Regions from separate parts of the Bacteroides stercoris ATCC 43183 genome, predicted to be linked through region 2. Evidence: riboswitches for the same ligand, from Rfam matches in the RefSeq annotation. Region 2 holds a riboswitch; each other region holds the start of a gene.
The links. Region 2 has a riboswitch for cobalamin ahead of NQ565_RS10080 (TonB-dependent receptor). Riboswitches for the same ligand answer to the same signal wherever they lie in the genome.

Region 1 (9,986 bases), 500 kb from region 2:
ACATCACATTCGTAGTAATGTATTGGTAATTCACATCACCTTTGGACATATAACCGTTCTGATATATCTGCTTGACCGCACCACCCGGACGCCGAAGCGTATTGGAACTGGTAGTGTACTTATCAATACCCGCACGTGCGGAAACATCCCACCAGTCTGTCAGTTTGAGGCTTGCGTTGACTGCACCCGTAAAACGGGATGTTTCGTCCGTCAAAGTATTTTTATTCAGAATCCAATACGGATTTTCAACATCATCCTCCAAATCCTGCAAACCCTCCAATATGCGGTATTTACTACCATCATCATTCAGATAGCGACTCATCTGATCGTCGACAGGCCATCCGTAAACAGCGGTCATTGCACCGTTACCGCCCTGTCCGTACAAACCTGCACTGGTCAGTGTCTTATCAGTACTTGCCTGCGAATAAGAAACATTGGCTCCTACTGTCAGGATGCCATATTTCTGTTCACCATTAAAGCGGAAAGTCGTCTTGTCATAACCAGTTGTAGGGATAATGCCGGACTGATGATAATTGGAACCGGATAAATAGAAAGAACCGTTCTTACTACCGCCGGACACACTTACACTATTATCCCAAACACTACTTCCTTGAAAGAAATCATCTATATTATCATAAGCCATACCATCAATCCGATCTCCCCAGGAATCCATCGTCTTATCAATAAAAGCACCAGAAGTGTTATATTCTCCACGGCCATACTGTTTTTGAGCTTCCGGTAATTTATTAGCCCATGAATAGGTATATTTACTGCTTACATTCACCCTTACAGCACCCTCTTCACCTTTCTTGGTCGTAATGATAATAACGCCATTAGCAGCACGGGAGCCATACAGCGCAGCAGCCGCAGCACCTTTCAACACGGACATGCTCTCAATGTCTTCAGGGTTAATATCCATTACGCGGTTGCTGAAAGTAGTTGCAGTTTTCGTCATGCCATCCGTACCGGAATTACCGGTATTTACTGTAGAGTTATCATAGATAATACCGTCTACAACAAACAAGGGCTGGTTATCACGAGATTCGCTGGCAGAGTTACCGCCACGAATTACAATATTGGAACCGGCACCCGCAGCACCACCCGCCTGCGTAATATTCACACCGGGGATTTTACCAGCCAAAGAGTTTACCACATTCGTTTGCTTGTTCTTCATTAACTCTTTGGAATTAATATCCGAAACAGAATAACCTAACGCCTTTTTCTCTTTCTTAATGCCCATAGCCGTTACAACAACTTCACTCAATGACTGGGTATCATCTTTCAGGGTAACCGTATAGTCGCTTGCCGTTCCTACCTTCACTTCTTCCGTAGCATATCCAACAAATGAGACTACCAATGTGCTACCCACTGGAGCTTCTACCGAGAATTTTCCATCGATGTCAGTAACAGAACCTGTACTGGAACCTTTCACCAATACACTGGCTCCAATAATCGGTTCGCCTGCAACATCCACTACTTTACCTGTGATTGTTTTGGCTTGCTGAGTACTTTGGGAACTTAGCGCATTATCAGCAGCAACAACCGAATATGGCACAGACATCCCAAGCAATGCAAGCAACACTAATGATAAGCAATAATTTCTTTTCATAAGCTCTTTTTTATTTGGATTTATTTGCAAATTTATAAATTAATTCAGCAAATCAAAGAGAGATGTATTTAAAATATATTAAATAAATATTAATATATTTGCTTTTATAATTTTAAAATATTGGGTCAGCGGATTTCCCCGGTTGGCAAGCTTTCTTTTAAGCGTATAGCCTAGCCAGTCTGAACATGAAGAATTTCAGATCAGCCACCCCTCTTAACTGGCTTCGAAAAGCTTTGATTTTAGCATTGAACGACTCCGCTGAAGCATTTGTCAATCGTTCTTCAAAATAATTTATGATGGTCGTACTATGGTTTGAAAACGTATCAAGTACCTTGTTGAACTCCATATAGTCAAACTTTTCCACTTCATTGTACCATCTTGCGAGATTTAGCCTTGCTTCATCGAGACCTGACTTCTTGTTGAAGATGTCTGTCAGTTTCATGCTAAGGCTGTATCCTTCCAGAAGCTTGGGGAATTTATCAAAGAGAATGGCAGCCCTGGTCTTTTGCTGTTCATTCCATTTGCTCCAGTGTTTCAGTATAATGTGCTTGCTTCTGCTTACTATCTGTGACAGGGTTTCTCCGTTCTCCATTCTTTCAGGTTCCCATTTCCCTATTCTTTCCCTTTCCGCCTTACTCTTTGTTTCTTTCTTCTTTTGGCGATGCTCCCTGATAGCCTGATTTTCCGCATCAAGTACTTTCCACCGATAGCGTATTCTTAACTGGTCAACAGCTTCAGACATGAGCTGCTGTACATGAAAACGGTCATTGATCAGCTTTGCGGCAGGAAACACCTTTCTGACTGTCAGCATCATGGCTGAAGATAAATCTGTAGTGACAGTCTTGACAGACAGCCGTTTCCGGTGCGGAAGCCTGCGCAAGATTCCGCTTACCGCATCTGTGGCCACTCCACGAACTATTGCAACTAAAGCACCCTTACGACCTTTAGCTGCTTTATTGGTCAGAATCGTATAAACATCTCCATTGCTCAGGCAAGTTTCATCCAAAGAAAGCTTTTCTCCAATATTTTCAGGATAAAGGAGATAGTCATGCGCATGTTCGAGCTGATCCCAGTTCCGGTAATCACTGATTTTCTCCTTGTATTGTTTACGAAGAGTCTGCCCTTTTACGCCATAACGTTCCGCAAGCACACTGATGCTCACAGGAGTAGATTCAATCTCCTTCTTTTAAAAAAGAGACGAACTCAGAATTGAGCCGTGTACCGTCAAATTCGGATAAATCCCAGTCATAACTGAAGATTTCATTGGAAGATTTGTCAAGCCATTTACGTTTACGAACATGGAGATAAGTGGCGCGACCACGAATAGGATAGTCTTGGATTGTACGATACTCACCAAAACCATAGGATATGATATCCGGATTGATCTTATCTTCTTTTAGTTGAACTTTTTTTTCATCAAGATAAATATCAAAACGGTCAGCACTCTTGTCGAAATTGACAATATCAAAGTTGTCTATAAGCACATCCGGAAGGATGGCACGAAGGAGTTGTGCGGGTTTCATAAAACAAAGGTAAGCAAAGATAGCTAATTTTAAAACTTACCAACCAGATATTTCCGCTGAGCCAAAATATTGGCAAATATAAAACAATAAACATTATTATTTCTTATCAGATAAGTAGCGTAATATTTTAAAATTATAAAAGCAAATATATTAATATTTATTTAATATATTTTAAATACATCTCTCTTTGATTTGCTGAATTAATTTATAAATTTGCAAATAAATCCAAATAAAAAAGAGCTTATGAAAAGAAATTATTGCTTATCATTAGTGTTGCTTGCATTGCTTGGGATGTCTGTGCCATATTCGGTTGTTGCTGCTGATAATGCGCTAAGTTCCCAAAGTACTATTTAATCTTATAAACTATTCAACCTTTACTATTTTCCTATAGGTTGTATCCGCCTTCTTACATCCTTGGATATTTCCAAAAACATATAATTCAATCTGCCGGAATGAATGCCCTTTTCATTCTCTTTATATTTCCGACTTGCATACTCTTTAGACTTATCAAAGGTTATACGGGACATCTGATTCTGCGTTTTTCCCACCATAGTAGAATCCAGCCGTTCATCAGGAAAGAAATCGTCCAAATCCACATCCCCAATCATGGTGGTCTCAAGAAATTTCATATCTTTATGATTTGCATCAGTATAATAACCAACAAACATATGTCCGGGTGTACGTACCAGTATCGGCTCGATATTTATGGCACGCAGCAAAGAAGCAAACAGAACACTCCCATCCACACAATTAATTTGCGACGACTCCAAGGCATCATCGAATGTACGAACACGTTGAGAGAAAACCACATTGCTGGACAGGCTTGTATTAGAAACCGAACTATACCGGAAATTACGTTTCTGCAAAACATTCCACAAGGCATAAACCTGATTATCGACAGCCTCAGGACTACCCTGATAACCGAGGAAACGATTCACAATACGAGTATTCAATGCCTCCCGTAGCAAATGGTCTATCATAGGATTTTCTTCATTGACATAAGCAGCAAAGAATATTCCGGTATCATGAAATCTCGTACCTCCCGTAACATACCCCAATAAACACTCATTGATACTGCGCACCGAAAAAGTACGTACCCGCTGCCCCAACTCTTTCCTATTCATCTCTACCGTAACGGCAACGCTAATCGGCTCCGCCTGATTATTATTCTTCAAGGCTTCATAGTTCCAGATAATATCGGGATAGATTGTATACTCGGTACGTGGCCTTGCCAATACAAACTCCGAAACGGAACGGGAAAAGAAAGGGGTTTCCGCAACTTCTATCCTCACCCGGCTATAAGCCTTTGCCGACCGGACTTTCACAGCGATACAAGATTTTGGGTTTCCCACAAACATCGAATCAGCCGGCACAATCACCTGGGCATCTGTCGTTGCAACAGACAAAATGCTGGAAGGAAAAATATTCCCACCCAATTCATCCGTTATCTCAAAACCGGAACGGAAAGGAGCAACGTTCAACCAAATCGAACCAATAATTACAACAGCCAATACAGCCACTATTAACGGCATACGCCACTTAGATTGTCCCCACCTCTTTATATCCATTAATTCTTTCATATAGAAACCCTTTTTAAAACAATACAAAGATAATACTTAATTAGTTGCAAGAGAGATTTTGTAATCGCAATGTAATACTTGTTTCATTCCATCGTAACAAAAACGCCGCAATTTTGTCGAAGAAAAGAAATAAAGTTTAACTTTGTAATAAAGAGACTCTATACGTCTCTCATTACATTAATTCAGAAATACAATGAACGAATATCGGATTTTAGTAGTAGACGACGAAGAAGATTTATGCGAAATCTTAAAGTTTAACCTTGAGAATGAAGGCTACGAAGTAGATACCGCAAACTCTGCCGAAGATGCCTTGAAAATGGACATCAGTACTTACGACCTGCTATTACTGGACGTGATGATGGGGGAAATTTCCGGATTCAAAATGGCAAGTATGCTAAAGAAAGAAAAGAAAACGGCCAAGATTCCTATCATCTTTATCACAGCCAAAGACACCGAAAATGATACGGTAACCGGATTTAATATAGGAGCAGACGACTATATCTCCAAGCCTTTCTCCTTACGCGAAGTAGCAGCACGCGTTAAAGCCGTATTACGCCGTACCCGGCAAACTGAAACGGAGCGCGCACCTGAACAAATTGCCTATAAATCATTAGTGCTTGATATCATCAAAAAGAAAGTAAGCATAGACGGAGAGGAAGCTCCCCTCACCAAAAAAGAGTTTGAAATACTGCTCTTGCTATTGCAAAACAAAGGACGCGTATTTTCCCGCGAAGACATATTGAGCCGCATCTGGAGTGACGAAGTATATGTGTTGGACCGCACTATAGACGTAAACATCACCCGCCTGCGCAAAAAGATAGGAATATATGGCAAATGTATTGTAACTCGCTTAGGATATGGTTATTGCTTCGAAGCCGAATAATGACAGACACTTCCTGTCATTCAGCCGGAAGTTATTTCTTTCGGTAATCTCATTATTTCTTGTCTTTGCAGCCTGTTTTATTGCTTATCAATATCAACGGGAGAAAGAGTATAAAGTAGAACTGCTCGACACGCAACTCCAAGACTATAATGAACGCCTGCAACAGGAACTGCGAAGTATTCCAGACAGTCTATGGACATCTACTTTAAACCGGTATATAGCCAAAGGTTCATACAGAGACCTTCGTGTCACTATCGTAAATTTACAAGGCCGCGTCCTTTATGACAGTTACAATGAAACTTCCCAAGAAGCATTCAGCAATCACATTAATCGTCAGGAAGTCCAAAAAGCATTAAAGAACGGCAAAGGATATGATTTAAGGCGCACCTCCGAAACAACAGGCATACCCTATTTCTATTCGGCAACTCTCTATCCCCAGTATATCATTCGCTCGGCATTACCCTATGATGTAAACCTGGTAAATAGTCTGGCTGCCGATCCGCATTACCTCTGGTTTACAGCTATTGTTACTTTATTGCTGATATTCGTTTTCTATAAGTTTACATCCAAACTGGGTACGGCAATCAACCATCTGCGGGAATTTGCCAAACGCGCCGATAAAAACGAACCGGTGGAAACCGATATACAATCTGCTTTCCCGCATAATGAACTTGGCGAAATATCCCAGCACATTATACAGATATATAAACGTTTGCGGGAAACCAAAGAAGCGTTATATATCGAACGTGAGAAACTGATTACACACCTACAGACTTCTCGCGAAGGATTGGGTGTATTTACTAAAGACAAAAAAGAAATCTTAGTCAATAACCTCTTTACACAATACGGCAATTTAATCTCCGATTCCAACTTGCAAACTACCGAGGAGATATTTTCCATTTACGAATTTCAAAAAATCACCGATTTTATCAGTAAGGCACAAAGAAGACCTTCGGATAAAGAAGAGAAGCGTCTCTCCATCAACATCAATAAAAACGGGCGCATATTCATTGTAGAATGTATCATCTTCCAGGATCTGAGTTTTGAAATATCCATTAATGACATCACACAGGAAGAAGAACAAGTACGTTTGAAACGCCAACTGACACAGAACATTGCACATGAACTGAAAACCCCTGTAAGCAGTATTCAAGGGTATCTGGAAACAATTGTCAGCAATGAAAGCATCCCTCGCGAAAAGATGCAGACTTTCCTAGAACGGTGTTATGCCCAAAGCAACCGGCTGAGCCGTCTATTACGGGATATCTCCGTACTGACACGTATGGATGAAGCAGCCAATATGATTGATATGGAGAAAGTAGACATCAGCATGCTTGTCACCAATATAGTCAACGAAGTATCATTGGAACTGGAAGAAAAGCATATTACGGTAGTCAACGGTTTACATCCCAAAATACAATTAAAGGGTAACTATTCATTACTCTATTCCATATTCCGTAACCTCATGGATAACGCCATGGCTTATGCAGGAACCAATATCTACATCAACATCAACTGTTTCCGTGAGGATGAGAACTTCTATTATTTCAGTTTTGCAGATACCGGAGTAGGCGTTTCACCAGAACATCTGAATCGTTTGTTCGAACGCTTTTATCGTGTAGACAAAGGACGTTCGCGAAAATTAGGCGGTACAGGCTTAGGGCTTGCCATCGTAAAAAATGCCGTCATCATTCATGGCGGAACAATCTCCGCCAAGAATAATCAAGGTGGCGGACTGGAATTCGTTTTTACGTTGGCAAAGGAGAAATAATTTCTTTTATTCATTTTGGTTTGTTACTTTTTTCATTATCTTTGCGATGCATTGGTTTGTCGACTTTTTTCAAAGGAGGCGATTAAAAGGGAATCAGGTGCAAGTCCTGAACAGTCCCGCTGCTGTAAGTTTCACATAATGTTGCAGACAATGAATTCTCTCTCCATGCCACTGGAAACGTTTTCCGGGAAGGCAGCCTGCAACAGAAACAAGTCAGAAGACCTGCCATGCATTATCTTATCATTGCTTTCGAGGAAAAAGCGTTGAGTCTAATGAACGGGATAAATTCTATCCAATCATTTCATTCATCAAAACTCTTTCAAAGAAAGTAAAAGAGAATAAACTCTGCCAAGTTTATTTAAATGATGTCCGGCCGAAGTGATTCGCCCGGACATTTGTTTTACAGAAAGTCATCAAAAACATTGTTCATCATCTATAAAATCATTATATTCGGCACATAAAACACAAAAACGGATTTATCCGTTGACCTATTGTCTAACTTATAAAAAAATAATCTATGGAATTACCATTTGCCGAATCATGGAAAATCAAAATGGTGGAACCTATTCGTAAAAGTACCCGCCAGGAGCGTGAACAGTGGTTGAAAGAAGCCCATTACAATGTTTTTCAACTAAAATCAGAACAAGTTTATATCGATCTTATCACCGATTCGGGAACAGGAGCCATGAGCGACCGGCAATGGGCCGGTATCATGCTCGGAGACGAAAGCTATGCCGGGGCTTCTTCTTTCTTCAAATTGAAAGAAGTCATTACCCGCCTGACCGGTTTTGAATATGTCATTCCTACACATCAGGGACGTGCTGCCGAAAATGTACTATTCTCTTATCTGGTTCATGAAGGAGATATTATCCCGGGAAATTCTCATTTCGACACAACCAAAGGTCATATCGAAAGCCGAAAAGCAATAGCATTGGACTGTACGATAGATGAAGCACGGCAAACGCAACTGGAAATTCCCTTTAAAGGCAACGTAGATCCTGCAAAGCTGGAAAAAGCATTACAAGAACATCACAGCCGCATACCATTTATCATTGTTACCATTACCAATAACACAGCTGGCGGGCAACCTGTTTCCATGCAAAATTTACGGGAAGTCCGGAATATTGCCGATAAATACAATAAACCTGTCATATTCGACTCCGCCCGTTTTGCCGAAAATGCCTATTTCATAAAGACACGTGAAGAAGGTTACCAAGATAAGAGCATAAAGGAAATAACCAAAGAGATGTTTGCCCTTGCAGACGGTATGACAATGAGCGCCAAAAAAGACGGCATCGTAAATATGGGAGGATTTATTGCAACCCGCCGACAAGACTGGTATGAAGGAGCAAAAGGATTCTGCGTACAATTCGAGGGTTACCTTACTTATGGCGGTATGAATGGCCGAGATATGAATGCACTTGCCATCGGCTTGGATGAAAACACCGAATTTAATAATCTTGAAACCCGTATTCGCCAGATAGAATATCTGGCTAAAAAATTAGATGAATACGGAATACCGTACCAACGTCCCGCCGGAGGACATGCAATTTTTGTAGATGCTCCCAAAGTTTTAACACATGTTCCTAAAGAAGAGTTTCCTGCACAGACTTTAACCGTCGAGTTATATCTGGAAGCCGGCATACGCGGATGTGAAATCGGTTATTTACTTGCCGACCGTGATCCCGTTACCCGTGAAAACCGCTTCAACGGACTGGATTTACTCCGGCTGGCTATTCCACGCCGCGTGTATACCGATAACCACATGAATGTAATAGCCGCTGCGCTTAAAAATGTATATGACAGACGCGAAACAATTACAAGAGGAGTACGTATTACTTGGGAAGCTCCGTTAATGCGTCACTTTACAGTACAATTGGAAAGGCTGTAACTACAAACTCAATGTCAGGACAAAGTCTGAAAACAAATAGTAGTAAATTTGAAAAATCTGTTTCTCCGCCGTACGGTATTCGGCGGCGGAGAACACACCTTGTTCGTCAGGCGTAAAAGGCATTACATGCAAATGTTCCCGAAAATCGACATCGGAAGCGTTCATACATTTAAACATGATTTCTTTTGCAGACCAGTGAAGCAACAACGACCAGGTTTCCGTACCTTTGAATAAGGATTTTTTTTCATCTTCACGCATAAACTTATGCGCCACTTTCCGTACCCGCTCGCTATAACACTCAATATCAATCCCGACTCTTTTCCCCGGTTCACCTAACAGGACCGCTACATAACCTTTGGTATGTGAAATACTGATGGAAAAAGAGCCGTCTGCCAAATAGGGCCCGCCGTTGGAATAATAGTGTATTTCTTTCTCTTCGCCAAGCATTGTATATAGCAATACACGTACAGCCAGCCACTCCAACTTACGAGAAACGGCTGTAAATTTTCCAATACCCTCTTCATATTTTTCTTTATGAGGAAGTAAAGCAAGCAGTTCTTCCAAACTTTCACTTGTCTTCCAAATCCCCCACTTATATGAACTCTCTGTATATTGTTTAAAAACAGGCATTACTTCTCTGTTTCTGAACCCTCCCGTACCGGTTCATTTATTGTAAATTTCACCTTTAAGATGCGGCGGTTATCCATTTCAAGAACCTCAAATTCATAA
Region 2 (9,986 bases):
AACAGCAATGCGGTAGGCTGTCCGGTTACAAAAAGACTGATAGCCTCGTTCATGCACGCCTTCATCTGGTCGTCGGGAGTTTGGGTAAGCCCTGCCAGCAGGTGGGTGGAAGGGCTCACACAGATGGTCGGAGACCAGCCGAAGCGTTGGGGCAGTTTGTCCAATGCCCACAGTCCGGTAAGGTCGCTTTGAGTGGTTATCACGGGTTCGGCTCCCAATGCACCGGCCACTGCCTCGGTCAGTTCGTTGGCTCCGCCGATATGTCCGGAAAGGACGGAAATGGCATGTTTACCTGTGCTGTCCACGCAAATTACGGCAGGGTCTGTGTACTTGTCCTTCACGCAAGGGGCGATGGAACGTACGCAGATGCCTAAGGCTCCGATAAAGATAAACGCGTCGTAACGATTGAAATTCTTGACAGTGAAACTGCCGGTCGATTCGATGTGCGTACATCCGCTTTCATAGCGGGGAGTGAAAATCTCCGCTTCGGGAAATTCTTTGAGCAACAGCCGGGCGGAAGCCATTCCGGTTTCCGAAACGAGCATGATGGCCGTCTTTATGTGGGATGTTTCTGTTTTCATACAGGTTATTTGTTTTTATAATGAATATAGCTTGTCTTGTTATTTTATGAAAGTGTTGCTTTCATGATTTCAATAGGGTTATAATCATTCAGTGCGATGCGTGCTGACGGATGCAGTATCAGCCCGGCGGCTCCGGCTCCTTCCATGAATACTTTTTTACTGTCTGCCGATACGGAGTTAAAAACGATACAACCGTCGGGCTGTAACGCTTCCTTTATCTTCATCAGCATTTCCGGCAGATGTCCGCCGTGCCCGCCTATGAAGACGGCATCGGGACGGGGGAGAGTATCGGTCGCCGTTTGCAGGAAATCGCCTGTGATTGCCGTAATGCCCGGCGTACCGAAGCGGCGGCTGTTGATATTCATCAGTTCTTCGCCCTCGGCACGTACCTCAAAGGAAACGACCGTGAGGTGAGGGAATTGCAGCCGGGCTTCAATGGAAACCGACCCGGTGCAGAAACCGATATCCCAGAATACACGGCGGTGGTTCAGTTCCAGCGCTTGTAACGTAAGCAGGCGGATAGGTGCTTTGGTTATCATACGGGTACGTCCGTCCAAATGTGCGAATTGTTCGTCGGGGATACCAAAAGGGCGGGCTTCGGGAAAAGAGGTGGCGCAAAGCAACAGGTTGTTGGGATGCTCGAATCCGCCTTGCGTTGCTTCCTGTAGTGTCATGTGGCGGATGCGTTCTTTTTCGGGGTTGCCAAGATGCTCGCCTACATACATGGTGTAACGGTCGTATCCGTATTCCAGCATGCGGGCTGCGATTGTGGCGGGCGTATGTTCCCGGTCGGTAAGGATGCCTATCTTGGGAGCGCGTTCAATCAGGGCGCGGTCGAATTCATTCCAGGGACGTCCCGTCAGCGAAACGGTTCGCATATCGTCATAAGGCATTACGAGGCGGTGTGCTAATGTTTGGAGAGAATTGAAAGAGGGGTATAGCTTGATTTCAGCATCCGGCAATTTCCGTTTCACCGTATTGGCAAAGCCGAAGAACAGCGGGTCGCCCGAAGCGAAAACGATAATTTGCCGGGGGACGGCATCCGTTTGTCCGTATCCGTTACTGCTGAACACTTTCTCATATTGTGAGAATACGTTGTCCAATGGTACGGTAATGGAAATCCATTCCGCATCATCCGGCAACAAGTTTCCGACAATTTCTTTGTGCCGCACTCCCCCCGAAAATACTTTCCCGTGCCGTATGTGTTCCAATACTTCCGGCGGAAAGAAAGGCGTCCGGTTATCGTCCGTTCCTATAATGATAAATTTTCGTTGTATAACCATTCGCTTACCACTAATCGTTAATTCTTAATCGTTGTTTCACACGTCTCGTCCCGGTCGTAACTGTTCCGCATCATTGTAGCACAAAACGGCGTTTACTAATGTTGCAGCAAGGTTGCTTCCGCCTTTGCGTCCTTCTACAATTATTTTAGGGATGGCGGTGAAAGGCTTTGTCATGTGCTTGGACTCCTGTACGTGTACGAAGCCCACCGGAGCGGCGATAATCCCAGCCGGATGCGCTTTCCCTTTGCGTATAAGATCGCATAGTTCCATTAACGCTGTCGGAGCGTTGCCGAATACAAAAAGGGCGTCTGGATGGTCTTCAACGGCAAGGCGTGTGCCCGCTTGTGTGCGGGTGATGCCTTTCTCCGTTGCCATTGCTGCGGTACGGGGATCGCCGAGATAGCATTTCACCTTTACACCCAAACGTTCCAAAGCTCCTTTACGAATGCCGCTGGCAGCCATTGTCACGTCTGTAACGATGGTCCGTATGCGTTTCCCGATGATACCTTGATATAGTGTTTCCACTGCTTTTTCGTCTGTGTGCAACAGCTTTTCCATTTCAAAATCTGCGGTGGTGTGGATGGCGTGTAGCAACGCCCATTTATGGTCGAGGGGAATGTCCCGGTTCCTGAGCTCTTTCTCGATGGTACGGAAGCTCCGTATCATGATCTCCTGCCCTTTACTAGCTCCATACTGGGTATTCCCGGTCGCAACCTCCTCCCGGTAATATCCCCGCGGAGTAATCATCGTACCGTTCCATTCGTACGATTGCGAGTTGCCTATCAGTACTACGGTAAACATATCCGTCTTTTCGGGGTCGAACGCTTCCAGCGTCGTTATGTGCACTTCCTGTTCGGGACGCCCTGCCTGGCGTACATAGCCTACGGGGGTCTGTGGTGAACGTCCTTCTTGCAGGAATAACTCTTTCAGCCGGTAAAGTTGCCAATAACGGCCTTCACTTTTGGGATTGTAGACGGCTGTCACGAAATCGGCTGCGGCAGCGGCAATGATACGTTTCTCGATGCGTTCCCATGGGGTCATCAGGTCTGAGAGGGAGATAACGCAGAAGTCATGTCCCACAGGAGCTCCCAGCAGGGAAGCCGCTTTCTGGAATGCGCTGATACCGGGCAGGGAAATAATCTCTGCGTTACTGTTCCGTTCCCGCTTCATTTCATACACAAGCGGCGTCATACCGTAAATCCCTGCATCGCCCGAACTGATGACGCACACCGTTTTTCCCTGCTCCGCCAGCTCGAAAGCTTGCTCGGCGCGGATACGTTCGCGTTTCATTCCTGTATCTATACATTCCGTATCGGGGCGCAGGTACGGAGTGACAAAGCGGAAATAGTATTTATAGCCCACCACTGCATCCGCTTCCTGTAAAGCGGCAACAACAGCGGGTGTTATGTCTTGCTTATTGCCCGGACCGATGCCGGCGATGATTATTTTGGGTTGTTTCATTTGCTATCTGACTTATTGCTGTCTGTTCTGCAGAGCATGGTAAGTGTTACGCCTGCAGTTCACAAAGATACATTCTATTTATCACATTATGGCATGAAAAGGTGACTTTCTCACTCGTTTTTTTCCCCTGCCGCATATGCCGCTTTCTTTTCCATGATGCCCTGTGTGCGGTGCTTCAGTCCGAAACGGATATGGTCTACGAATATCTTTTGTATTTCAGGGATTTGCCCTAAACCTTCCATGCGCACATGAACGGTATAACCTTCTTTTTCAAGCATCTCCCGCCATTCTCCGGCAATATCGTTTTTGGCGTGGTCGCCGGCTACAAACATAAAAGGAACGAGTGTCACACTCTTTGCTTTGGCCGCTTTCAGTTGTGCCAACATGGTTTCAAAGGTGGGATAGCCTTCGATGGTCCCCACATGGAAGTTACCGAATCCGGCTACTTTCAGCATATAGTCCATCTGACTGTATGTAGCAGTGCCGGGCGTATAAGTGCCATGCCCTACCAATACAAAGTGTTCTTTACCCTTTTTCTTTGCACTCTGCTGCACCGAAGCATTGAGGCGTTGTCCTAAAATATCAGTTACTTTTTTCGCATCTTCCACCGAATAGAGTAGGGGAGTGCCTACGCGTATCTCCTTGAAGAAAGGCAGCACGCTTTCCACATCACGGCGGAGCGACTCCATTTCCACACCGTCAATGATATTGGTACTTTGCACAATAATGTGTGTGTAGCCCTCTCCACGCAGTTGGAGTAGCGCATCCAGCGGGGTATTTTTGACAACGCCGCGTGTCTTGAGGCGGCGTATGATGATGCGCGAAGTATAGGCTTCGCGAAACTCCAGGTCGGGAAAAGCCTTGCGTGCTTGGGCATTGATAGCATCAATCGTCTGCGTACGTGTATCATCGTGCGTCGTGCCGAAGTGTACCATAAGCAATGCGGCCTTTTCGCCAGGTTTCATGCTTGCAAGCATATCGCTCGACACGAAGTTTCCCCCTTCGTGAGCGGAGCAGAAGAGAGAAATGGCAAGGAGCAGGGAAAGGAGAGATGTTTTCATAAATAAAAGTAATTACTGTTTTGTAAAATGATTGCTGTTTTTTTATTTCTTAAACCGTACCGACAAACTCACGTATACCGAGCGTCCCGGGCTGAGCGTGGAGAAGTTATTGTTCCAGGGGCGGTCATCTTTCTTGTCGAAGATATTCTCGATACCTACGCCCGGTTCCAGAACCACGGATTGCAGGTTGAAGGTGTGGCGGGTATTCAAATCCCATTGCTGGAATTTGGGGGCGTAGCCATATGTTTGTGAGTAGCGTTCGCCTTGCAGGTGTCCATGTACGTTTACGTTCAGGCGGTAGAAGCTCCAGGTATGTTCCCACTGGCCGTTGATATTTCCCATGTGCCTGACGCTTTTGTCTATGGGCGACACTTTGTAGCTGCCGTCGGCTTGCAACTGCTTGGCTTCGGTGTTCATGTACGTGTATCCGCCGCCTGCCCTGAAGCCTGCACCCAGATTCAGGCTCGCATTCAGACTGAGGCCTTTGGTCTTGGCTTTGTCCACGTTGTCGCGCTGGCGTATCTCGTCGAAAGCGGCGTGCTTGTCGTCCAGCCCCATGTCGTGTATCTCTTGGTCAGAGAGGGTGCGATAGTTTATCATGTCGTGGATGTCGTTGATGAATCCGGTGACGGACACGGAAATCCGGCGGTAGTTGTATTCCGCATTCAGTGAGTAGAAGTTGTTCTTTTCAGGCTTCAAGTCGGCGTTGCCCGTGGTGTAGCGGTTGCTGGTCTTGGATTCGTCGGTGGCGTAAAGTTGCGACAAGGTAGGCGTGCGGAAGCCTGCCGCGTAGGCGGCGCGCAGGTTCAGTCCGCCGAGTTTGTACATCAGCGACACATTTGGGGTGGCGTAGTTCTTGAAGTTCTCGTTGTAGATGTAGCGTATGCCCAGTACGGCTTGCAGGTTTAGGGGCAGCTTTATTTCATCCTGTGCGTAGAAAGCGAGGGTGTACATGTGGCGGGAGTCGATGTTGTCCGATTCGCTCTCCAGCCCCTCGTTTACGTATTCTACGCCGGCAGACAGTTTGTTGCGGCTGCCCAGGCGGAAGATACCTTTGATGTTTCCGTTGTAATATCGCACTTGTTTGCGGGTCACCCGGTCGCCCGGCAGATAGCTGCCCGACTTCTTGAAGTACATATAGTCCGACGAGTAATTGTCCGAGTAGAACTCTGCATCGATGTAAGCCGAACGGTTTATCATGTACTTCATGCCGGCGCCATAAGTATAGGTCTCGTGTTTCAGATTGTAGGTATAGGCGTCTTTCTGCACGAACTGGCCTTTGCTTTTGGCATAGTAGGTGGCGTCCTGCGGACGGCGGGTTTTGTTATCATAATAAGTACCGCGCGCGTAGAACGACAGTTTATCTGTGGCATTGAATACGAAACGCTGGTTTACGGTGTTGGAGTAGAAGCCTACGGAAGTAGGACGTCCGGTTTCGTAGCCGTTCTCGTCGATGTTGTTGTTCTGCCAGCTTCCTGCCTGACGGCGCTGGTAGGAAGTGTAAGAGGAGAACTTGCCCGCATTGACATCGGCATTGACGCTTTCCGTCAGGCGTCCCTCGCCGGAGTAGTGAGTATAGCTGGATACGTTCACGGTGTTCCGGGCATCGTCCGTGATGATGTTGATAACACCGCCTATGGCATCGCTTCCGTACAGGGCGGATGCTGCGCCGTTCAGTATCTCGATGCGCTTGATGTTGGCCACGTTGATGCGCGTGTAGCGGTCTTCACCAGCCAGACGTCTGCCGTTTTCCAATATCAGTATGTAGTCCTCGTTGATGCCGTTCAGGCTCATGGTAGTGCCCATGCCGTTGGTGTAGGAAGAGATATTGGGCGTCAGCTTCACCAGCGCTTCTTCCAGCGTAGATATGTTGGCGCTGCCTATTTCTTTGGCTGTGATTACGGATACGGGAACGGGGCTGTCTGTCATGCGGCGGTGCGTACCGGTTCCGGTCACTACCACCTGGCTGAGGTTGCTGTAACTCTCCTCCAGCTTTACAAGGATGTTTTCTTCTTGTCCGTCCGCGGTGTATTTTTTGGGGGTGAAGCCAATGTAGGAGAAGCGCAGCGTGTGTTGTCCGTCGGGCAGATTGTCGATGGTAAATTCTCCTTTTCTGTTGGTGGTGCATCCCGTCAGACTGTTGTCTACGCGGATATTTACCCCTGCAAGAGGCTCGTTCGTGTCGGCGCTCACCACCTTTCCGCTCAATGCGGTTTGGGCATGGAGCAGGGGTGTCAGGCAGCACAGTATGGCTGCCAATAAATAGTTGGTTTTCATTTATTGAAAAATGTAAGATTAATACTTGTCTTCCTGACCCCGGGAAGGCGTTGACTGTGTAATTGCCCAGGCAGGTTTCCTGACTCAGCCCTACGGAAAACCACACCTTCCCGTCTCCGGTCTGCGATGGCTCAAACTGATGTTCGCTCTCACCAACAGCCGTCTGTAAGACAGTGGCATTGTTTTGAAGAATGTTTTCCGTATGCTCCGTTGCTGCAACAAGCAGGCGGAGCAAAGTGGCTTTACAGTAGCGGGCACTGTTCCGGTTTCGCACCGGATTCCCTTTTATACAACTCGTTGGAATAACGGAGTGTATCACCTAAGCGGTGACAAATATAGCGGTTTATTTTTAATTGATAAAGGAAAGGGCGGGATAATGCAACCGGTCTTACGGAGTGATTTGCTTTGCATTACGGATTTGCTTTGTTTTGCAGGATGGATTTTTTCATCTCTCGGAACGATTTTCCCGGTCTCATGGGATGAATATTTTCAACTTATAAGACGGATAACAAAAAGGGGGTTGTCGGTTATTTTACCTGACTGTCTTTAGGTGAAAGGTTCATTTTAGGGGCCAATAAGGAAGTGACCCCTAAAATGAACCTTAAAATGTTTGGGTGTTCTTTATGTCTTTAATTTAATTCTTTGATTGTTAGTGTAATATGCGACATTTTCCTGAAAATGAGAAATACCCGCATATTTTTTCTGTCTCAGCTTTTCCTCTCCTTTTTCCCTTATTGAATTAAGAAAATGGAGGACAAATGTTATACTTCCGGCTGATATCCTTCACCGTTTTCCCAGGCATCGGCATCCCATTGCTCTTTCAGGTGATTCACCCAGATTGCGCGGATTTCGGGATAGCTGCCCAGAGCCTTGATACCGCAGCCGTCTTTGATACCGTGATCGGCATCGGCTTGGCCTACGGGATGGGCTTCAAATGTTCTGTCTACCTTGAAACCTGCTTTCTCCAGACGTTCGCGCCAACTGTACTCGTTGGTATTGAGTTCCACTTTATCCAAGCCTTTGTTCTCGGCTATCGCTTCGATGCCCCATAGGTCGTTGTGGGCATGGTCACCGGCGATGGACATGAAAGGAGCGAGGTATACGTTTACTTCATTCGGCTCCAGGTTATTGTCCTGGCAGTACTTCATCACTTGCGAATAGATGCAGCCGGGATAGTCGGCTATCATTTGGGCGGCAGGTACTACCGGGATACGGTCTACCGCTTTCTCTTCCTCTTCTTTCGGCCAGAAAAGCATTTCTCCATAGTCTACAGTACCTACGAAGATATTCTTGTTTGTGGCAAGAGTATGCAAGGCGGTTTGGACTTCGGAGTATTTGGTGTTGGCATTGTAGTTCACATCAGGGTTACCGTGCCCCATCAGGAGAACGATGTTCTTCTTTTCAGCCAGTTTGTTCTTGTAGTGGTTGTAAAGGACCTGTGCCACTTCGTCCGTATCATCATCGGTAGAGAGCAGGTTGGCGCCTTTCAGCACGTCGATGTGCGGATACCAGTCAATCATAAAGTTTTTCTTGATATCGGTATTCATTAGAGAAAGGTATTCCTCGCCGGGAATGACGTGAAGCGACTGTACGGCTACGTGTGTATATCCTGCATCGCCGATGGCTTTCAGCCATTGGTCCAGTTTGTAGCGCGCTTCGCCGGTAGAAGCCTCTGCACGGCCGATGCAGGTACGTGAGGTGAAAGACATATAGATGTCTGTTTGAGGGAACTGCTTCCGGAAGTCGGCGATGATTTCGTTGTAAACGTCCAATGACTCATTATAAGTGCTTCCGAAAGTACAGAGTAGGATGGCGGTGTCATACTTCTTGGTTTCGGCTACTACCCTGGTTGCAGGGTTTACGGTACTTTCCGCATCGTCGTCATCGCTACAGGAGGTGAATCCTGTGCAAGTTGTGGCTGCTACGAGAGCCGCCATCAGATAAAACTTGAAATTTTTCATACTTTGTTTGTAAATTGATTAATAAAAAAGATGTTTTTCTCTATTTTGCCCCGCCCCCGTTCTTGAACTTTATAAGCGCCGATGCGTAGAAATTCCTTCCCGGCGTGCTGGTAGCCCGGTTACGTCCGAAAGGAGTGCGGTCTACGTAGTTGAAGAGGTTGTCTACACCTATGTTCATTGTCAGCGTCCAGTGCCGCATCTTCATTAGGGTATGGGCGGTGTTGATGCGCCATGTCTGGAAGCCGTCGGCATCGTTGTCGTTAACGTAGTGGCGGGTCGACTGGTATCGGCCGTACACTCCCAAGCCGAAGCGGTAACAGTGCCAAGTGTACTGCCAGGTGGTGTTGAGCGTGGCATTATGGTTGGATGTGGCGTCGATGTAGAGGTACTTCATGTAGTTATCGCCCGTATCGGCGGCATACTGCGCTTTCGGATCGGCATAGCTGTACCCACCGCCCAGCATGATGTCTTTCGTGGGGCGGTAGTTGAAGGTGAAGTCCATGCCATAGATACGGGCTTTCGTGAGGTTGGTGTATTTCTTGCTTTTCTCTATTTCGAGGAGCTTTTCTTCGGGGGTGACTTTTATCTCTACCAGCTCTATCATGTTGCGGATGAAGTTGGCATATCCGGTCAGGCTCGCTTGGAACTTGCTTCCTGCATACTCCACGCTGATGGAAGTGTATTGTGAGGTTTGCGCCTTGAGGTCTGTATTGCCATGATAGGCGGTGAGGGAGCTGCCGCCGATGCTGCCTGTGTGTTCATAATAAAGCTCTTTGATGGTAGGCGCCTTGAAGCCCATGGCATAGGAAGCGCGCAGGTTGAAGTTACCGGCTTTGTGGAGTGCGGATACTTTGGGGCTGAGGTTCAGTCCGGTTTCCTTGTGTTGCGTGCCGCGTACGCCGGCAGTCAGTATAAGGTTGCTTGTGGCAGTCCACTCTTCCTGCGCATAGGCGGCGAGCGTATAGACGGAAGCGATGTCGCCTGCTATGTGGTGAGGCGATTCCAGACGGTTGTACTGGTACTCTATGCCAGTATTGAGGATGTGCCGGTCGCCGAAGTAAAAGATACCTTTTACCTGCGCCAGCACTTGTTGCTGTATGCTCTGCTTGATACGCTGGCCGGGGTAGTAGGTGATGCGGTCGCCGTCTTTGAAGTAGTCGGTGATGTCTTTCAGCTTATAGTCGTAGAAGTAACCGTAGCGACCGTAAGAGAGGTCGGCGGTGAGGTAGTTGCGCCCGTTCAGCTTGTACCTGCTTCCGGCGGCAAAAGTATAGTTGCGGTAGTAGAAGTCGTTGGGCAGGTACTTCCACGGGCCGTGCGTACGCATCACCCAACGTTCGTAGTACGTTCCTTCGGCGGTGA
Region 3 (9,986 bases), 920 kb from region 2:
TCACACACACCGCCTATACAGCCTGCAGCTCCCAACTTATCCATGAGACTGCAATGAACCGAGGAATAAATGACCGATTTGCGAAGCGGAGTACGGACAATTGTCCCCTCGGGCAGATGCGCCGGTAAAGGTTGGGATGCCGGAACCAAAATATAGGTGTGCAATGTTTTCAGGGTATCCCAAGGGTTACGTAAAGTGGCAATAGTGTAGCCGGGATAACTTACTAACGTGAGGTTATCGGCATAACGCAGAGGGATAGTATCACCGGATATAAAAACAGAGACAGTCTTGTCCTTCCCACTACAAGCGGAAAGGAACAAGACCAGTGTCAGCATAAGAAACAATAATGTAACTTTTCTCATTTTTAATTAAAGAATACAGCAGAATTGGGATTCTGACCACCACAATCGAACTTTTCTATGAAAGTTCCATCTTTCTTGAAACGGTAGATATTTCCATTACCGGCAGCAAAATAGGTTGTACCAATATAAATATCACCATTATCATCATTCACCTGCAACATAGACGTACTTGTTGTTGCCAGTTCTTTAGGAGCATTATCTTTCAAGAAAGAAGACTGGTTCAATGTTTTGGTTTTAATATTATAAGTACTGAAATGATTGGTTGTAACAGCAGGATTTACATTCCAGTTTGTCAATGAATTAATCAGATACACTACATCATCATCTGCAGCCATATAAGTAGCGTGACCAATGTTAGTCACCTCGTTACTATTGGCCGGATCTATTATTTGTAAAACATAACCCTCCTCTACAAAAGAATAGTCCCATGCTATGAGAAATATCTTATCATCTTCTTCCATCAAAACATTAGGATTTGTTGCCACAGCTAACTTTTCTTTTAAAGTAAATGTAGCCAAATCCACAACAAATACATCATTCAGATAAACCCACTTCCCGTCAACCTGCTTATAAGAATTAGCCACATAAAGCATGTTATTACTAATTGCTACACCTTCCAGATTATAGCCATTCTCAATAGCTAACTTCTTTTCCACTTTTAACGTATTAGCATTAATCTTTGCCACGACACCACCATAGAAAGAAGCATAAATATAACCGTCTTCGGCTGCTATTGCACGGATACCAGCCGCCAAATCCGGATCATCCACAAATGACGCACGAGTCTGTTCCACACCGGCTGCATTCAGTTTTACCAGATAGTTGGAGCCATATACTGCCACATACATACATTCATTGTATTCAATCATCGTCTGACCAAGGTCTCCCAACTTAGCCTTATTTTGTTTCTGAAAAATATCACCGATAAAATCAGCACCTCCATTAGGAGCATAAAAAGCAATATTTGCGTTGTTAGCACCTTGCGTACCTGCATTCAGGAAAAAGGCACGCACTTGCGGCAAAGCAACTGTTGAACCTGAATCATCTAACAAATCGTCATCATCACTACAAGACGCAAATGAAACACTTAACGCGAGCATACAAAGCATGCTGACTAATAAACTTCTTACTTTCATAATTCTTACTTATTTAATTGGTTAAAATTCAATTGTTCCCGTCAGTCGCCAAGAGCGTCCCGGCATAGGATAATATTTTATCACATCATACTGTGTATCTGTCAGATTAATGATTTCGGCCTGCAAACGCAATTTACAATGCCGAAAAGAGAAGTTTCTGGAAAGACTGACCGTATGCTCCATGTATCCGTCAATTCTATTCTCAGGTATATTCTGTGACATACTATACCGCTCGCTTACCCCTACAATGGAATACCCCACATTAACCCACGGCATTTCCAAAACTGCAGATACATTCCCGCTATGCTTAGGGGTGTAAGGCAGCTGATCTTTATAACTTTTAGAAGTGGCATCGGTCAAGTCTATAGCTTTCTGCCAAGTATACCCACCCGACACAACAAGCACCATATTTTTACCTAATGAAGCTGCCGCCGCCAATGTAGCATCCATTCCCGTAACATGAACTTTTCCATAATTAGCCATCTTCCAGGCATAGGTGGTAGGGAATGCAACGATCTTATCAGTCACATCATTATAATAACCGTCAACAGTGACTGATAGATAATTTAAAAAAGAAGAAAAGGACCTGCTCCATGTTATGCCCATATTATACTCATTAGCCTTTTCCGGACGCAGACTTCTGTTGCCCAGCCGATAATAATACAGGTCATTGAATGTGGGCATACGGAAAGTACTTTTATACATTAACCGCAAAAAGAGCAATTGTTCTTGCCAGGGCTGTAAACTAACCGTAAAAGAAGGAGCCAGACGTTGAAAGTCAGCAGGTGCATCACCTATTTTCACATGTTCGGTTACATTGGTATAGACCAACGAACCGGTAGCTGTTATCCTACCCTGCCGATAACGAGCGTTAAAAGCTGTCAAAGAAGTATATCTTATAGGAAAAGGACAGTCCGGTAAATTACTGCGCAATTTATTGATAATTCCGTCTTGCGCCAAAGATAAAGACAAAACATTCCATGGACGATATAATGCAGTTACCGACAAATAATATTCATCCTGCCGATGCACAGCCCGGTACAACCCATCTGCATACTCATTGCCCTTATCTTCGTATTTATTCCATCCATGATTATATTTGGCTTGTGCCTGTAAAGACCATTTCTGTGAAAAATCCTTCTTGTAACGAGTTTGTATAAAAACATTCTCATCCCAAAGAGTTTCATCTGAAATAGGATTATAAAGTGTCACCGAACCGGGCAACCCCCGTTTTGAATAAAAGTAATAGGCCTTCAATTCCAAATTACTACTATCTTTGAAAGTATGAAATAAGGTAGGCTCTATCTGATAAGTATAGATTGCCGAATTATTACGCTTTTCTTCCGTCACATATTTTCCGTTCACTAACGTGAATGGATAATTACCATCAGCCCGCATATAATTTCCATTCAACGAAAAGGAAGTACGGCTACCTGCTTTCTGCCACCACCGGATTGAAGGACTGACGTAGCCAAAAGAACCGCCTCTCATCTGCACCCGAAATGCGGAATTGCGTTCATTTTCAAAATGCGGTTTTTCCGTTTCAATACTCAACACCCCTGCCGATGCATACATACGTGCCGATTGCAACAAGTCTTCCGGTTGCCCGATATTCAGGGAAAGCACAGAGACATTATCCAACGAAAAACGACCAATATCTATTTGTCCCGCCTGGCAGTTGCTCACAACAACCCCATCATAACTGACAGCCGTATGTGCCGCTCCCATATTACGGACGGAAACGGTTTTCAACCCACCTATTCCTCCATAGTCCTTTACATTAGCACCGGCAAAACGACGTACGGCATCTGCCATATTCTGTATGCCCAATTGGCTAATATCCTGTTGCGACAAAGTTTGGATGGGAACTGATGAAGTTACTTTATTGGGTAATCTACGGGCTGTCACTGTCACCTTCTCTATTTGGTGCACTTTTCCTGTAATTGTATCCCTGACCACTTCTTGTGCAGAAAGGGAAACTGCACACAAAAAACCGATAGCACAGACTATCCGTACTTTAGTTCTTCTCGCCATACAAAGTAAGCAAAGATTATCTTAAAACCACTTACACACTGTCCGCTTTCCTCGAACGGACAATTTTTTGACTTCGTTTTGCAGGTCTTCTGACTTATTCCTGATGTATCACCTTCCCATTCTTCAAGAACAGTGGCATAAGTATTAATACATCTTTTACGGAACTTACAGCAGCGGGACTGTCCGGGACTTTCACCCGATTCCCTTTTCATCCTCCTCCTGAACAAGAGTGCAGAACAAAACGCCGGCAAAGATAGGAATATATATAATAAGTCTATAAATCTTACAACAGTTTCTTCAAAAAAACATTCATTATTTTATAAGAAGCATAACTTACCCCCTTTCTGCGAGAAGGTAACCGATGAAAGGAAAAACGGGCACATATACAAGAACATAATGCTCCCATAAAGAACAGAAATCCGGCAGAACTTCTGATATCTCCCATCCCGACCAAAGGTGACACGATACCTCCAAATGCAAAACCTATTGCCCCTAAAAGAGCCGAAGCTACTCCGGCATTCCTACGTTCACAGTCCATAGCCAAAGTGTTGGAAGCAGTAAAAGCCATTCCTACCATTGAAAGCAAACAAAAGACCAACACTTCATAAACCCAGAAATTACAATTCAGAAAGAATGCAACGGAAAGTAGTACGGAAATAAACAACATCCCATGATTTCCTATATGTAAGGCATGTTCCATGGTAGAACAACGCACAGACAATGCTGAAGATATTACCATTGCAACCGCATTAACCCCGAAGCAAACACTGAACAGCATGGGTGAAAGACCATAATGTTGTTGCATAATAAAAGGAGCGGAAGCAATATTGGTGAACAGAACACCCATTGTAAAACCGTATTGTAAAATGTAACGCACATATTGGCGGTTACGTAATACGGCACCGAAACGGTGATACATATCTACACATCTTATATTTTGCCTTTGTCCAATTGGCAGAGACTCCTTAAAACGTACACTTCCGATAACCAGAAGAACGCCCAATGCAAACAAAAACCAGAAAATGCCATGCCAACCTCCAAAGTCAGCCAATGCCCCACCGCCTATCGGAGCAACTACCGTAGCTATTCCATTGACAGCGCCAATAGTAGCCAACATGCCAGCAAGCTCATGAGCAGAATATTTATCGGCAGCAATAGAACGGGATATCACAACTCCTCCCGCTCCGGCAACTCCCTGCACAAAACGCCACAACACAAACTGTGATATGTCCCGGGAGAAGATACAGCCTACAGTAGAAATCAGAAATAGACCCATAGCTACCAACAAGGGAGAACGGCGACCGTACTTATCACTTAACGGACCAAAAACCAATTGTCCTATCGCCAGCCCCACCATACTCGTAGTAAGCCCCAACTGTACTTTTGAAGATGTAGTTTGGAAGAAATCCGACATTGCCGGTAAAGTAGGAAGATACATGTCCATAACAAATGGACCAAAAGCGCTCAACATCCCCAAAAACACCAATATGAAACCTTTTGAATTTTGTTTACCTGTCATTATCTTTCCCTCTTTTAAAATCGGCGGCAAAATTATCCCATATTTTCCAAACAGCCTATGGCTTATCTTGTACAAAACATTTCATTTTCGGAACAATATACAGTATTATCATTGAATATATCTATATTTGTTACGTAAAACAGAACTTTATTCACATGTACGAACAAATATCTCCAGACACTTCCCATATCAGATATGAAGAAACCGACTTGTCGTATCTGAAACTACGTCCATACCGTTTTAAATGTGGCATATACTTAATCTGCATACAGGGTAAAAGCATTATTTCGACAGGAGTGCAACAATATGCTTTTGATGAACAAACCGAATTAATTTTCCTTACAGGCAGCCTCATCCAGATAATACAGGCCTCTGCCGATTTTAAAGTACGGATACTTCTATTTCCCAAAGACGTTTTCCTAAAAGCAATACTACCGATTGATACCCCCTACTTCAATTACGTACATGAACACCCGCATTATCATCACACGGCAGATGAAAGGAGTCAGAATACGTGGCGGGAAATTGTATTATGGATGGACGTTGCCCAAATGCTTTTCAAGAACAACAACACACTCCTGTTCAGAAAACAACAAGAACTTAATTTCCTTCAAAGCATATTAATGTGGCTTTTCAATACTATTCCGGAAAAACTGGCTGCCAATAAGCAATATAGCAGAAAACAGATGCTCTGCCACCAGTTCATGCAACTGATACGCGAACACAGTACTTGCGAACATCAAGTTCCGTTTTATACGGAACAGCTCTGCATAACTCCTCGTTACCTATACGAAATCACCACTCAATACATGAATGGAAAAACGCCTAAACAACTGATAGATGAGCAACTGATAGCGGAAGCCAAAGTTCTTTTAAACGAACCGTGCTTATCTGTTACCGAAATTGCCGAACTGCTGAACTTTGCCGACCAATCTTACCTGAGCCGTTTTTTCAAAAAGAACACCGGCATGTCTCCTAAAGAATTCAGGTTACAAAAGCTATTATAACCAGTTTCGTCAAAATAATTTAAAATCGGTTGTTTTAACCGCCATTTTATTAACTTTGTTAGCATAACCAAAACCAAGCTGCCATGAAATACAAATTATTAGTTCTTGACGTAGACGGGACACTTCTCAACGATGCCAAGGAAATCAGTAAACGGACTCTTGCTTCCTTACTTAAAGTGCAGCAAATGGGCATACGTGTCGCATTGGCTTCCGGAAGACCTACATACGGCCTTATGCCATTAGCCAAAACTCTTGAATTAGGCAACTATGGGGGCTTCATCATCTCCTATAACGGTGGCCAGATAATCAATGCGCAAAATGGGGAAATCCTGTTTGAACGGCGAATCAATCCGGAAATGCTACCTTATTTGGAGAAAAAAGCACGCAAAAATAATTTTGCCATATTTACTTACCATGATGATACCATACTGACAGATAGTTCCGATAATGAACATGTCCGTGCCGAAGCCAATCTGAATAATCTGAAAATCATTCAGGAAGAAGAATTTTCCACAGCAATAGATTTTGCACCATGCAAATGCATATTAGTCAGTAATGATGAAGAAGCATTGAAAGATTTGGAAGAGCATTGGAAAAAGCGTTTGGACGGAACGCTGGATGTTTTTTGCTCGGAACCTTACTTTCTGGAAGTCGTGCCCTGCGGAATTGATAAAGCAAACACCTTAGGCGTCCTATTGTCATATTTGAACATCGCCCGTGAGGAAGTAATCGCCATTGGAGACGGCGTATGCGATGTCAATATGCTCCAAGTTGCCGGTCTGGGCATAGCCATGGGGCATGCGCAAGACTCCGTAAAAGTTTGTGCCGACTATGTAACAGCTTCCAATGAAGAAGACGGTGTTGCCCAATCTGTAGAAAAATTGATTCTGGCTGAAGTGCATGCTGCTGAAATACCTCTTGACCTGCTAAACGAGCGGGCACGCCATGCATTAATGGGCAACTTGGGTATCCAATACACCTATGCCTCGGAAGAACGCATAGAAGCAACCATGCCCGTAGACCACCGTACCCGCCAGCCCTTTGGCATTCTACACGGCGGTGCAACTCTTGCGCTTGCCGAAACCGTTGCCGGACTCGGCTCTATGATAACCTGCCAGCCCGATGAAATTGTGGTAGGCATGCAAGTCAGCGGAAACCATATTTCGTCCGCACACGAAGGAGATACCGTACGTGCGGTAGCGACTATCGTGCATAAAGGACGTTCATCTCATGTGTGGAACGTAGATGTATTTACTTCTACCAATAAGCTGGTTTCTTCTGTCAGAGTTGTTAACAGTGTTTTGAAGAAAAGATAAGTTGAGATATGCCAATATGGAGTAGACTCATAAACATCAGATATGCCATAGTAGATGTCGAAGTCGGCTTGAAAAATCATAAAATCCATGATATCGGAGCACTCCGCCATGATGGTGCTACATACCACAAAGCTTCAAAAAAGGAGTTATTTGAATTTCTCAGCGGCACGGATTATATATGCGGACATAACATCATTCACCATGATGCCAAATATCTATTCACAGACAAAACATGCCAATGGATTTTGGTCGACACGCTTTATTTATCTCCTTTGCTGTTTCCGGAACGTCCTTACCATAAACTTGTGAAAGATGACAAACTGATAAGTGATCAGATGAATAATCCGGTAAATGATTGCGAAAAAGCAAAAGCACTGCTATTGGATGAGATAGCACGCTGGCATTCGTTACCAGATGCAAAGCGCCGGTTATTTGCATCTTTATTAAAGGATAGGAAAGAGTTCGAAGGTTTTCTCAGTATGGTAGGTGCTGTATATACCAACAAAGGAATATCCGAACTGATCAGCAACCTCTATGTGAATAAAATATGCCAGCATGCAGAGCTTGACATGCTTATCAAACAATATCCGTGCGAACTGGCATACGCATTAGCCCTGATTGACACAATCGACCATCATTCCATTACTCCGGGATGGGTACTTTACAATTATCCCAAAGTGGAATTTGTTATAAAACTTCTACGACACAACAGATGCAACGAAGGTTGTGTTTACTGCAACACCCAACTGGATGTACTACATAACTTAAAAATATTTTTTGGATACGAACAATTCCGCACCTATGAGGGTGAGGCTCTTCAAGAACAAGCCGTTCAAGCAGCGGTAAAAGGCAAATCGTTACTGGCAATATTCCCTACTGGCGGTGGAAAATCGCTGACTTTTCAGCTACCGGCACTCATGTCCGGTCATTCGGTACATGGTCTTACGGTCGTTATCTCACCATTGCAGTCACTGATGAAAGACCAGGTAGATAATCTTGCCGACCGGGGAATTACTGATGCTGTAACCATTAATGGCCTATTAGACCCTATTACACGGGCACTATCAATACAAAGAGTACAAAATGGGGAAGCTTCCCTCTTATATATAGCCCCCGAAATGCTTCGTTCAAAAACCATTGAGAAAATTCTGATGGCGCGCCATGTAGTAAGATTTGTGATAGATGAAGCACATTGTTTCTCTTCATGGGGACAGGATTTTAGAGTCGACTACCTTTATATTGGGAAATTCATCAGAAAATATCAACAGAAAAAAGGATGCAAAGAACCAATACCTGTGTCTTGTTTCACTGCCACAGCCAAACAGAAAGTTGTGCAAGACATTCGCGATTATTTCAAACAGACATTAAATTTAAATCTGGAATTGTATGCATCAACAGCCTCAAGAACAAACCTTCGCTATTCTGTCATACACGCTGAAACTGATGATGATAAATATTTAAAATTAAGGAGACTTATAGCTGAGTCCGATAGCCCTACCATTGTTTACGTATCGCGCACTAAACGTACTAAAGAACTTGCTGTAAAACTGACTCGTGACGGTTATAAAGCATTACCTTTCAACGGTAAGATGGAGTCAGAAGAAAAGATTGCCAACCAAGATGCATTTATGAACGACCAAGTACGCATCATTGTAGCAACATCAGCCTTCGGTATGGGAGTCGATAAAAAAGATGTCGGACTTGTAGTACATTATGACATATCCGATTCATTGGAAAACTATGTTCAGGAAGCAGGAAGAGCCGGTCGCGACCCTAAACTCAGCGCACGTTGTTATGTACTTTACAGCGACAATGACTTGGACAAGCATTTTATACTGCTGAATCAAACCAAATTAAGTATCAGCGAAATACAACAAGTATGGAAGGCCATAAAGGACCTTACCAGACAACGTATGAGAGTCAATTGTTCTGCATTGGAAATAGCACGGCAGGCAGGTTGGGACGACTCCGTATCCGATATTGAAACCCGTGTTCGGACGGCATTGGCTACTTTGGAACAAAGCGGATACCTGATAAGAGGAAATAACGTACCCCATGTGTATGCTACGGGTATCACAGTAAAAAATATAGATGAAGCAAGAATGCGTATATCGGCATCATTGTTATTTGGCAGTGATGAAATAGAAAAGGCCGTTCGAATCATCAAATCACTGATTTCACAGAAATATATTACCAAAGCTCAAGACTCAGAGGCTGAATCACGAATTGATTATCTGGCAGATATATTAGGAATCAGTAAAAAAGAAATAATATCTGTTGTAGAGCGCATGCGTCAAGAAGGCATATTGGCAGATAGCAAAGATATATCCGCTTATCTACAGGATACCGGAGACTCGGAACGAAAATCGCAGGCTCTCCTCGAACGCTTTGCAAAACTCGAACGATATATTCTTAACCACATTCCTGACGAATCTTTACAAACATCATATAAGCAACTAAATGATAATGCCACAAACAGCGGAATCAATACATCCAAAGAAAAGGATATTCGGACATTGCTCTATTTCCTCTGTGTCAAAGGATACGTCAAAAAAGAAGAAGACGCTTCCCATAATATAACAATCAGTCGCCAGACAGATTTCGATTCAACC

Region 1: linked by a shared signal. The riboswitch ahead of NQ565_RS07895 (tryptophanase) and the one ahead of NQ565_RS10080 (TonB-dependent receptor) in region 2 are both predicted to bind cobalamin.
Region 3: linked by a shared signal. The riboswitch ahead of NQ565_RS14110 (TonB-dependent receptor plug domain-containing protein) and the one ahead of NQ565_RS10080 (TonB-dependent receptor) in region 2 are both predicted to bind cobalamin.

The regions. Positions count from the first base shown of each region.
Region 1 is NZ_CP102262.1:1,958,007-1,967,992, reverse strand. Features, by position in the region: gene NQ565_RS07925 (SusC/RagA family TonB-linked outer membrane protein) at 1-1,609, opposite strand, end outside; gene NQ565_RS07920 (ISAon1 family transposase) at 1,767-2,771, opposite strand; gene NQ565_RS07915 (ISAon1 family transposase N-terminal region protein) at 2,782-3,132, opposite strand; gene NQ565_RS07910 (hypothetical protein) at 3,510-4,712, opposite strand; gene NQ565_RS07905 (response regulator transcription factor) at 4,906-5,595, shown strand; gene NQ565_RS07900 (sensor histidine kinase) at 5,570-7,366, shown strand; cobalamin riboswitch at 7,401-7,610, shown strand; gene NQ565_RS07895 (tryptophanase) at 7,884-9,257, shown strand; gene NQ565_RS07890 (4'-phosphopantetheinyl transferase family protein) at 9,258-9,887, opposite strand; gene gldE (gliding motility-associated protein GldE) at 9,887-9,986, opposite strand, start outside.
Region 2 is NZ_CP102262.1:2,454,251-2,464,236, forward strand. Features, by position in the region: gene cobM (precorrin-4 C(11)-methyltransferase) at 1-560, opposite strand, end outside; gene NQ565_RS10065 (bifunctional cobalt-precorrin-7 (C(5))-methyltransferase/cobalt-precorrin-6B (C(15))-methyltransferase) at 626-1,864, opposite strand; gene cobJ (precorrin-3B C(17)-methyltransferase) at 1,901-3,325, opposite strand; gene NQ565_RS10075 (sirohydrochlorin cobaltochelatase) at 3,436-4,386, opposite strand; gene NQ565_RS10080 (TonB-dependent receptor) at 4,429-6,663, opposite strand; cobalamin riboswitch at 6,716-7,001, opposite strand; gene NQ565_RS10085 (sirohydrochlorin cobaltochelatase) at 7,425-8,624, opposite strand; gene NQ565_RS10090 (TonB-dependent receptor plug domain-containing protein) at 8,665-9,986, opposite strand, start outside.
Region 3 is NZ_CP102262.1:3,370,463-3,380,448, forward strand. Features, by position in the region: gene NQ565_RS14100 (ABC transporter substrate-binding protein) at 1-362, opposite strand, end outside; gene NQ565_RS14105 (YncE family protein) at 365-1,498, opposite strand; gene NQ565_RS14110 (TonB-dependent receptor plug domain-containing protein) at 1,520-3,532, opposite strand; cobalamin riboswitch at 3,595-3,789, opposite strand; gene NQ565_RS14115 (multidrug effflux MFS transporter) at 3,816-5,051, opposite strand; gene NQ565_RS14120 (helix-turn-helix transcriptional regulator) at 5,207-6,058, shown strand; gene NQ565_RS14125 (Cof-type HAD-IIB family hydrolase) at 6,142-7,374, shown strand; gene NQ565_RS14130 (RecQ family ATP-dependent DNA helicase) at 7,383-9,986, shown strand, end outside.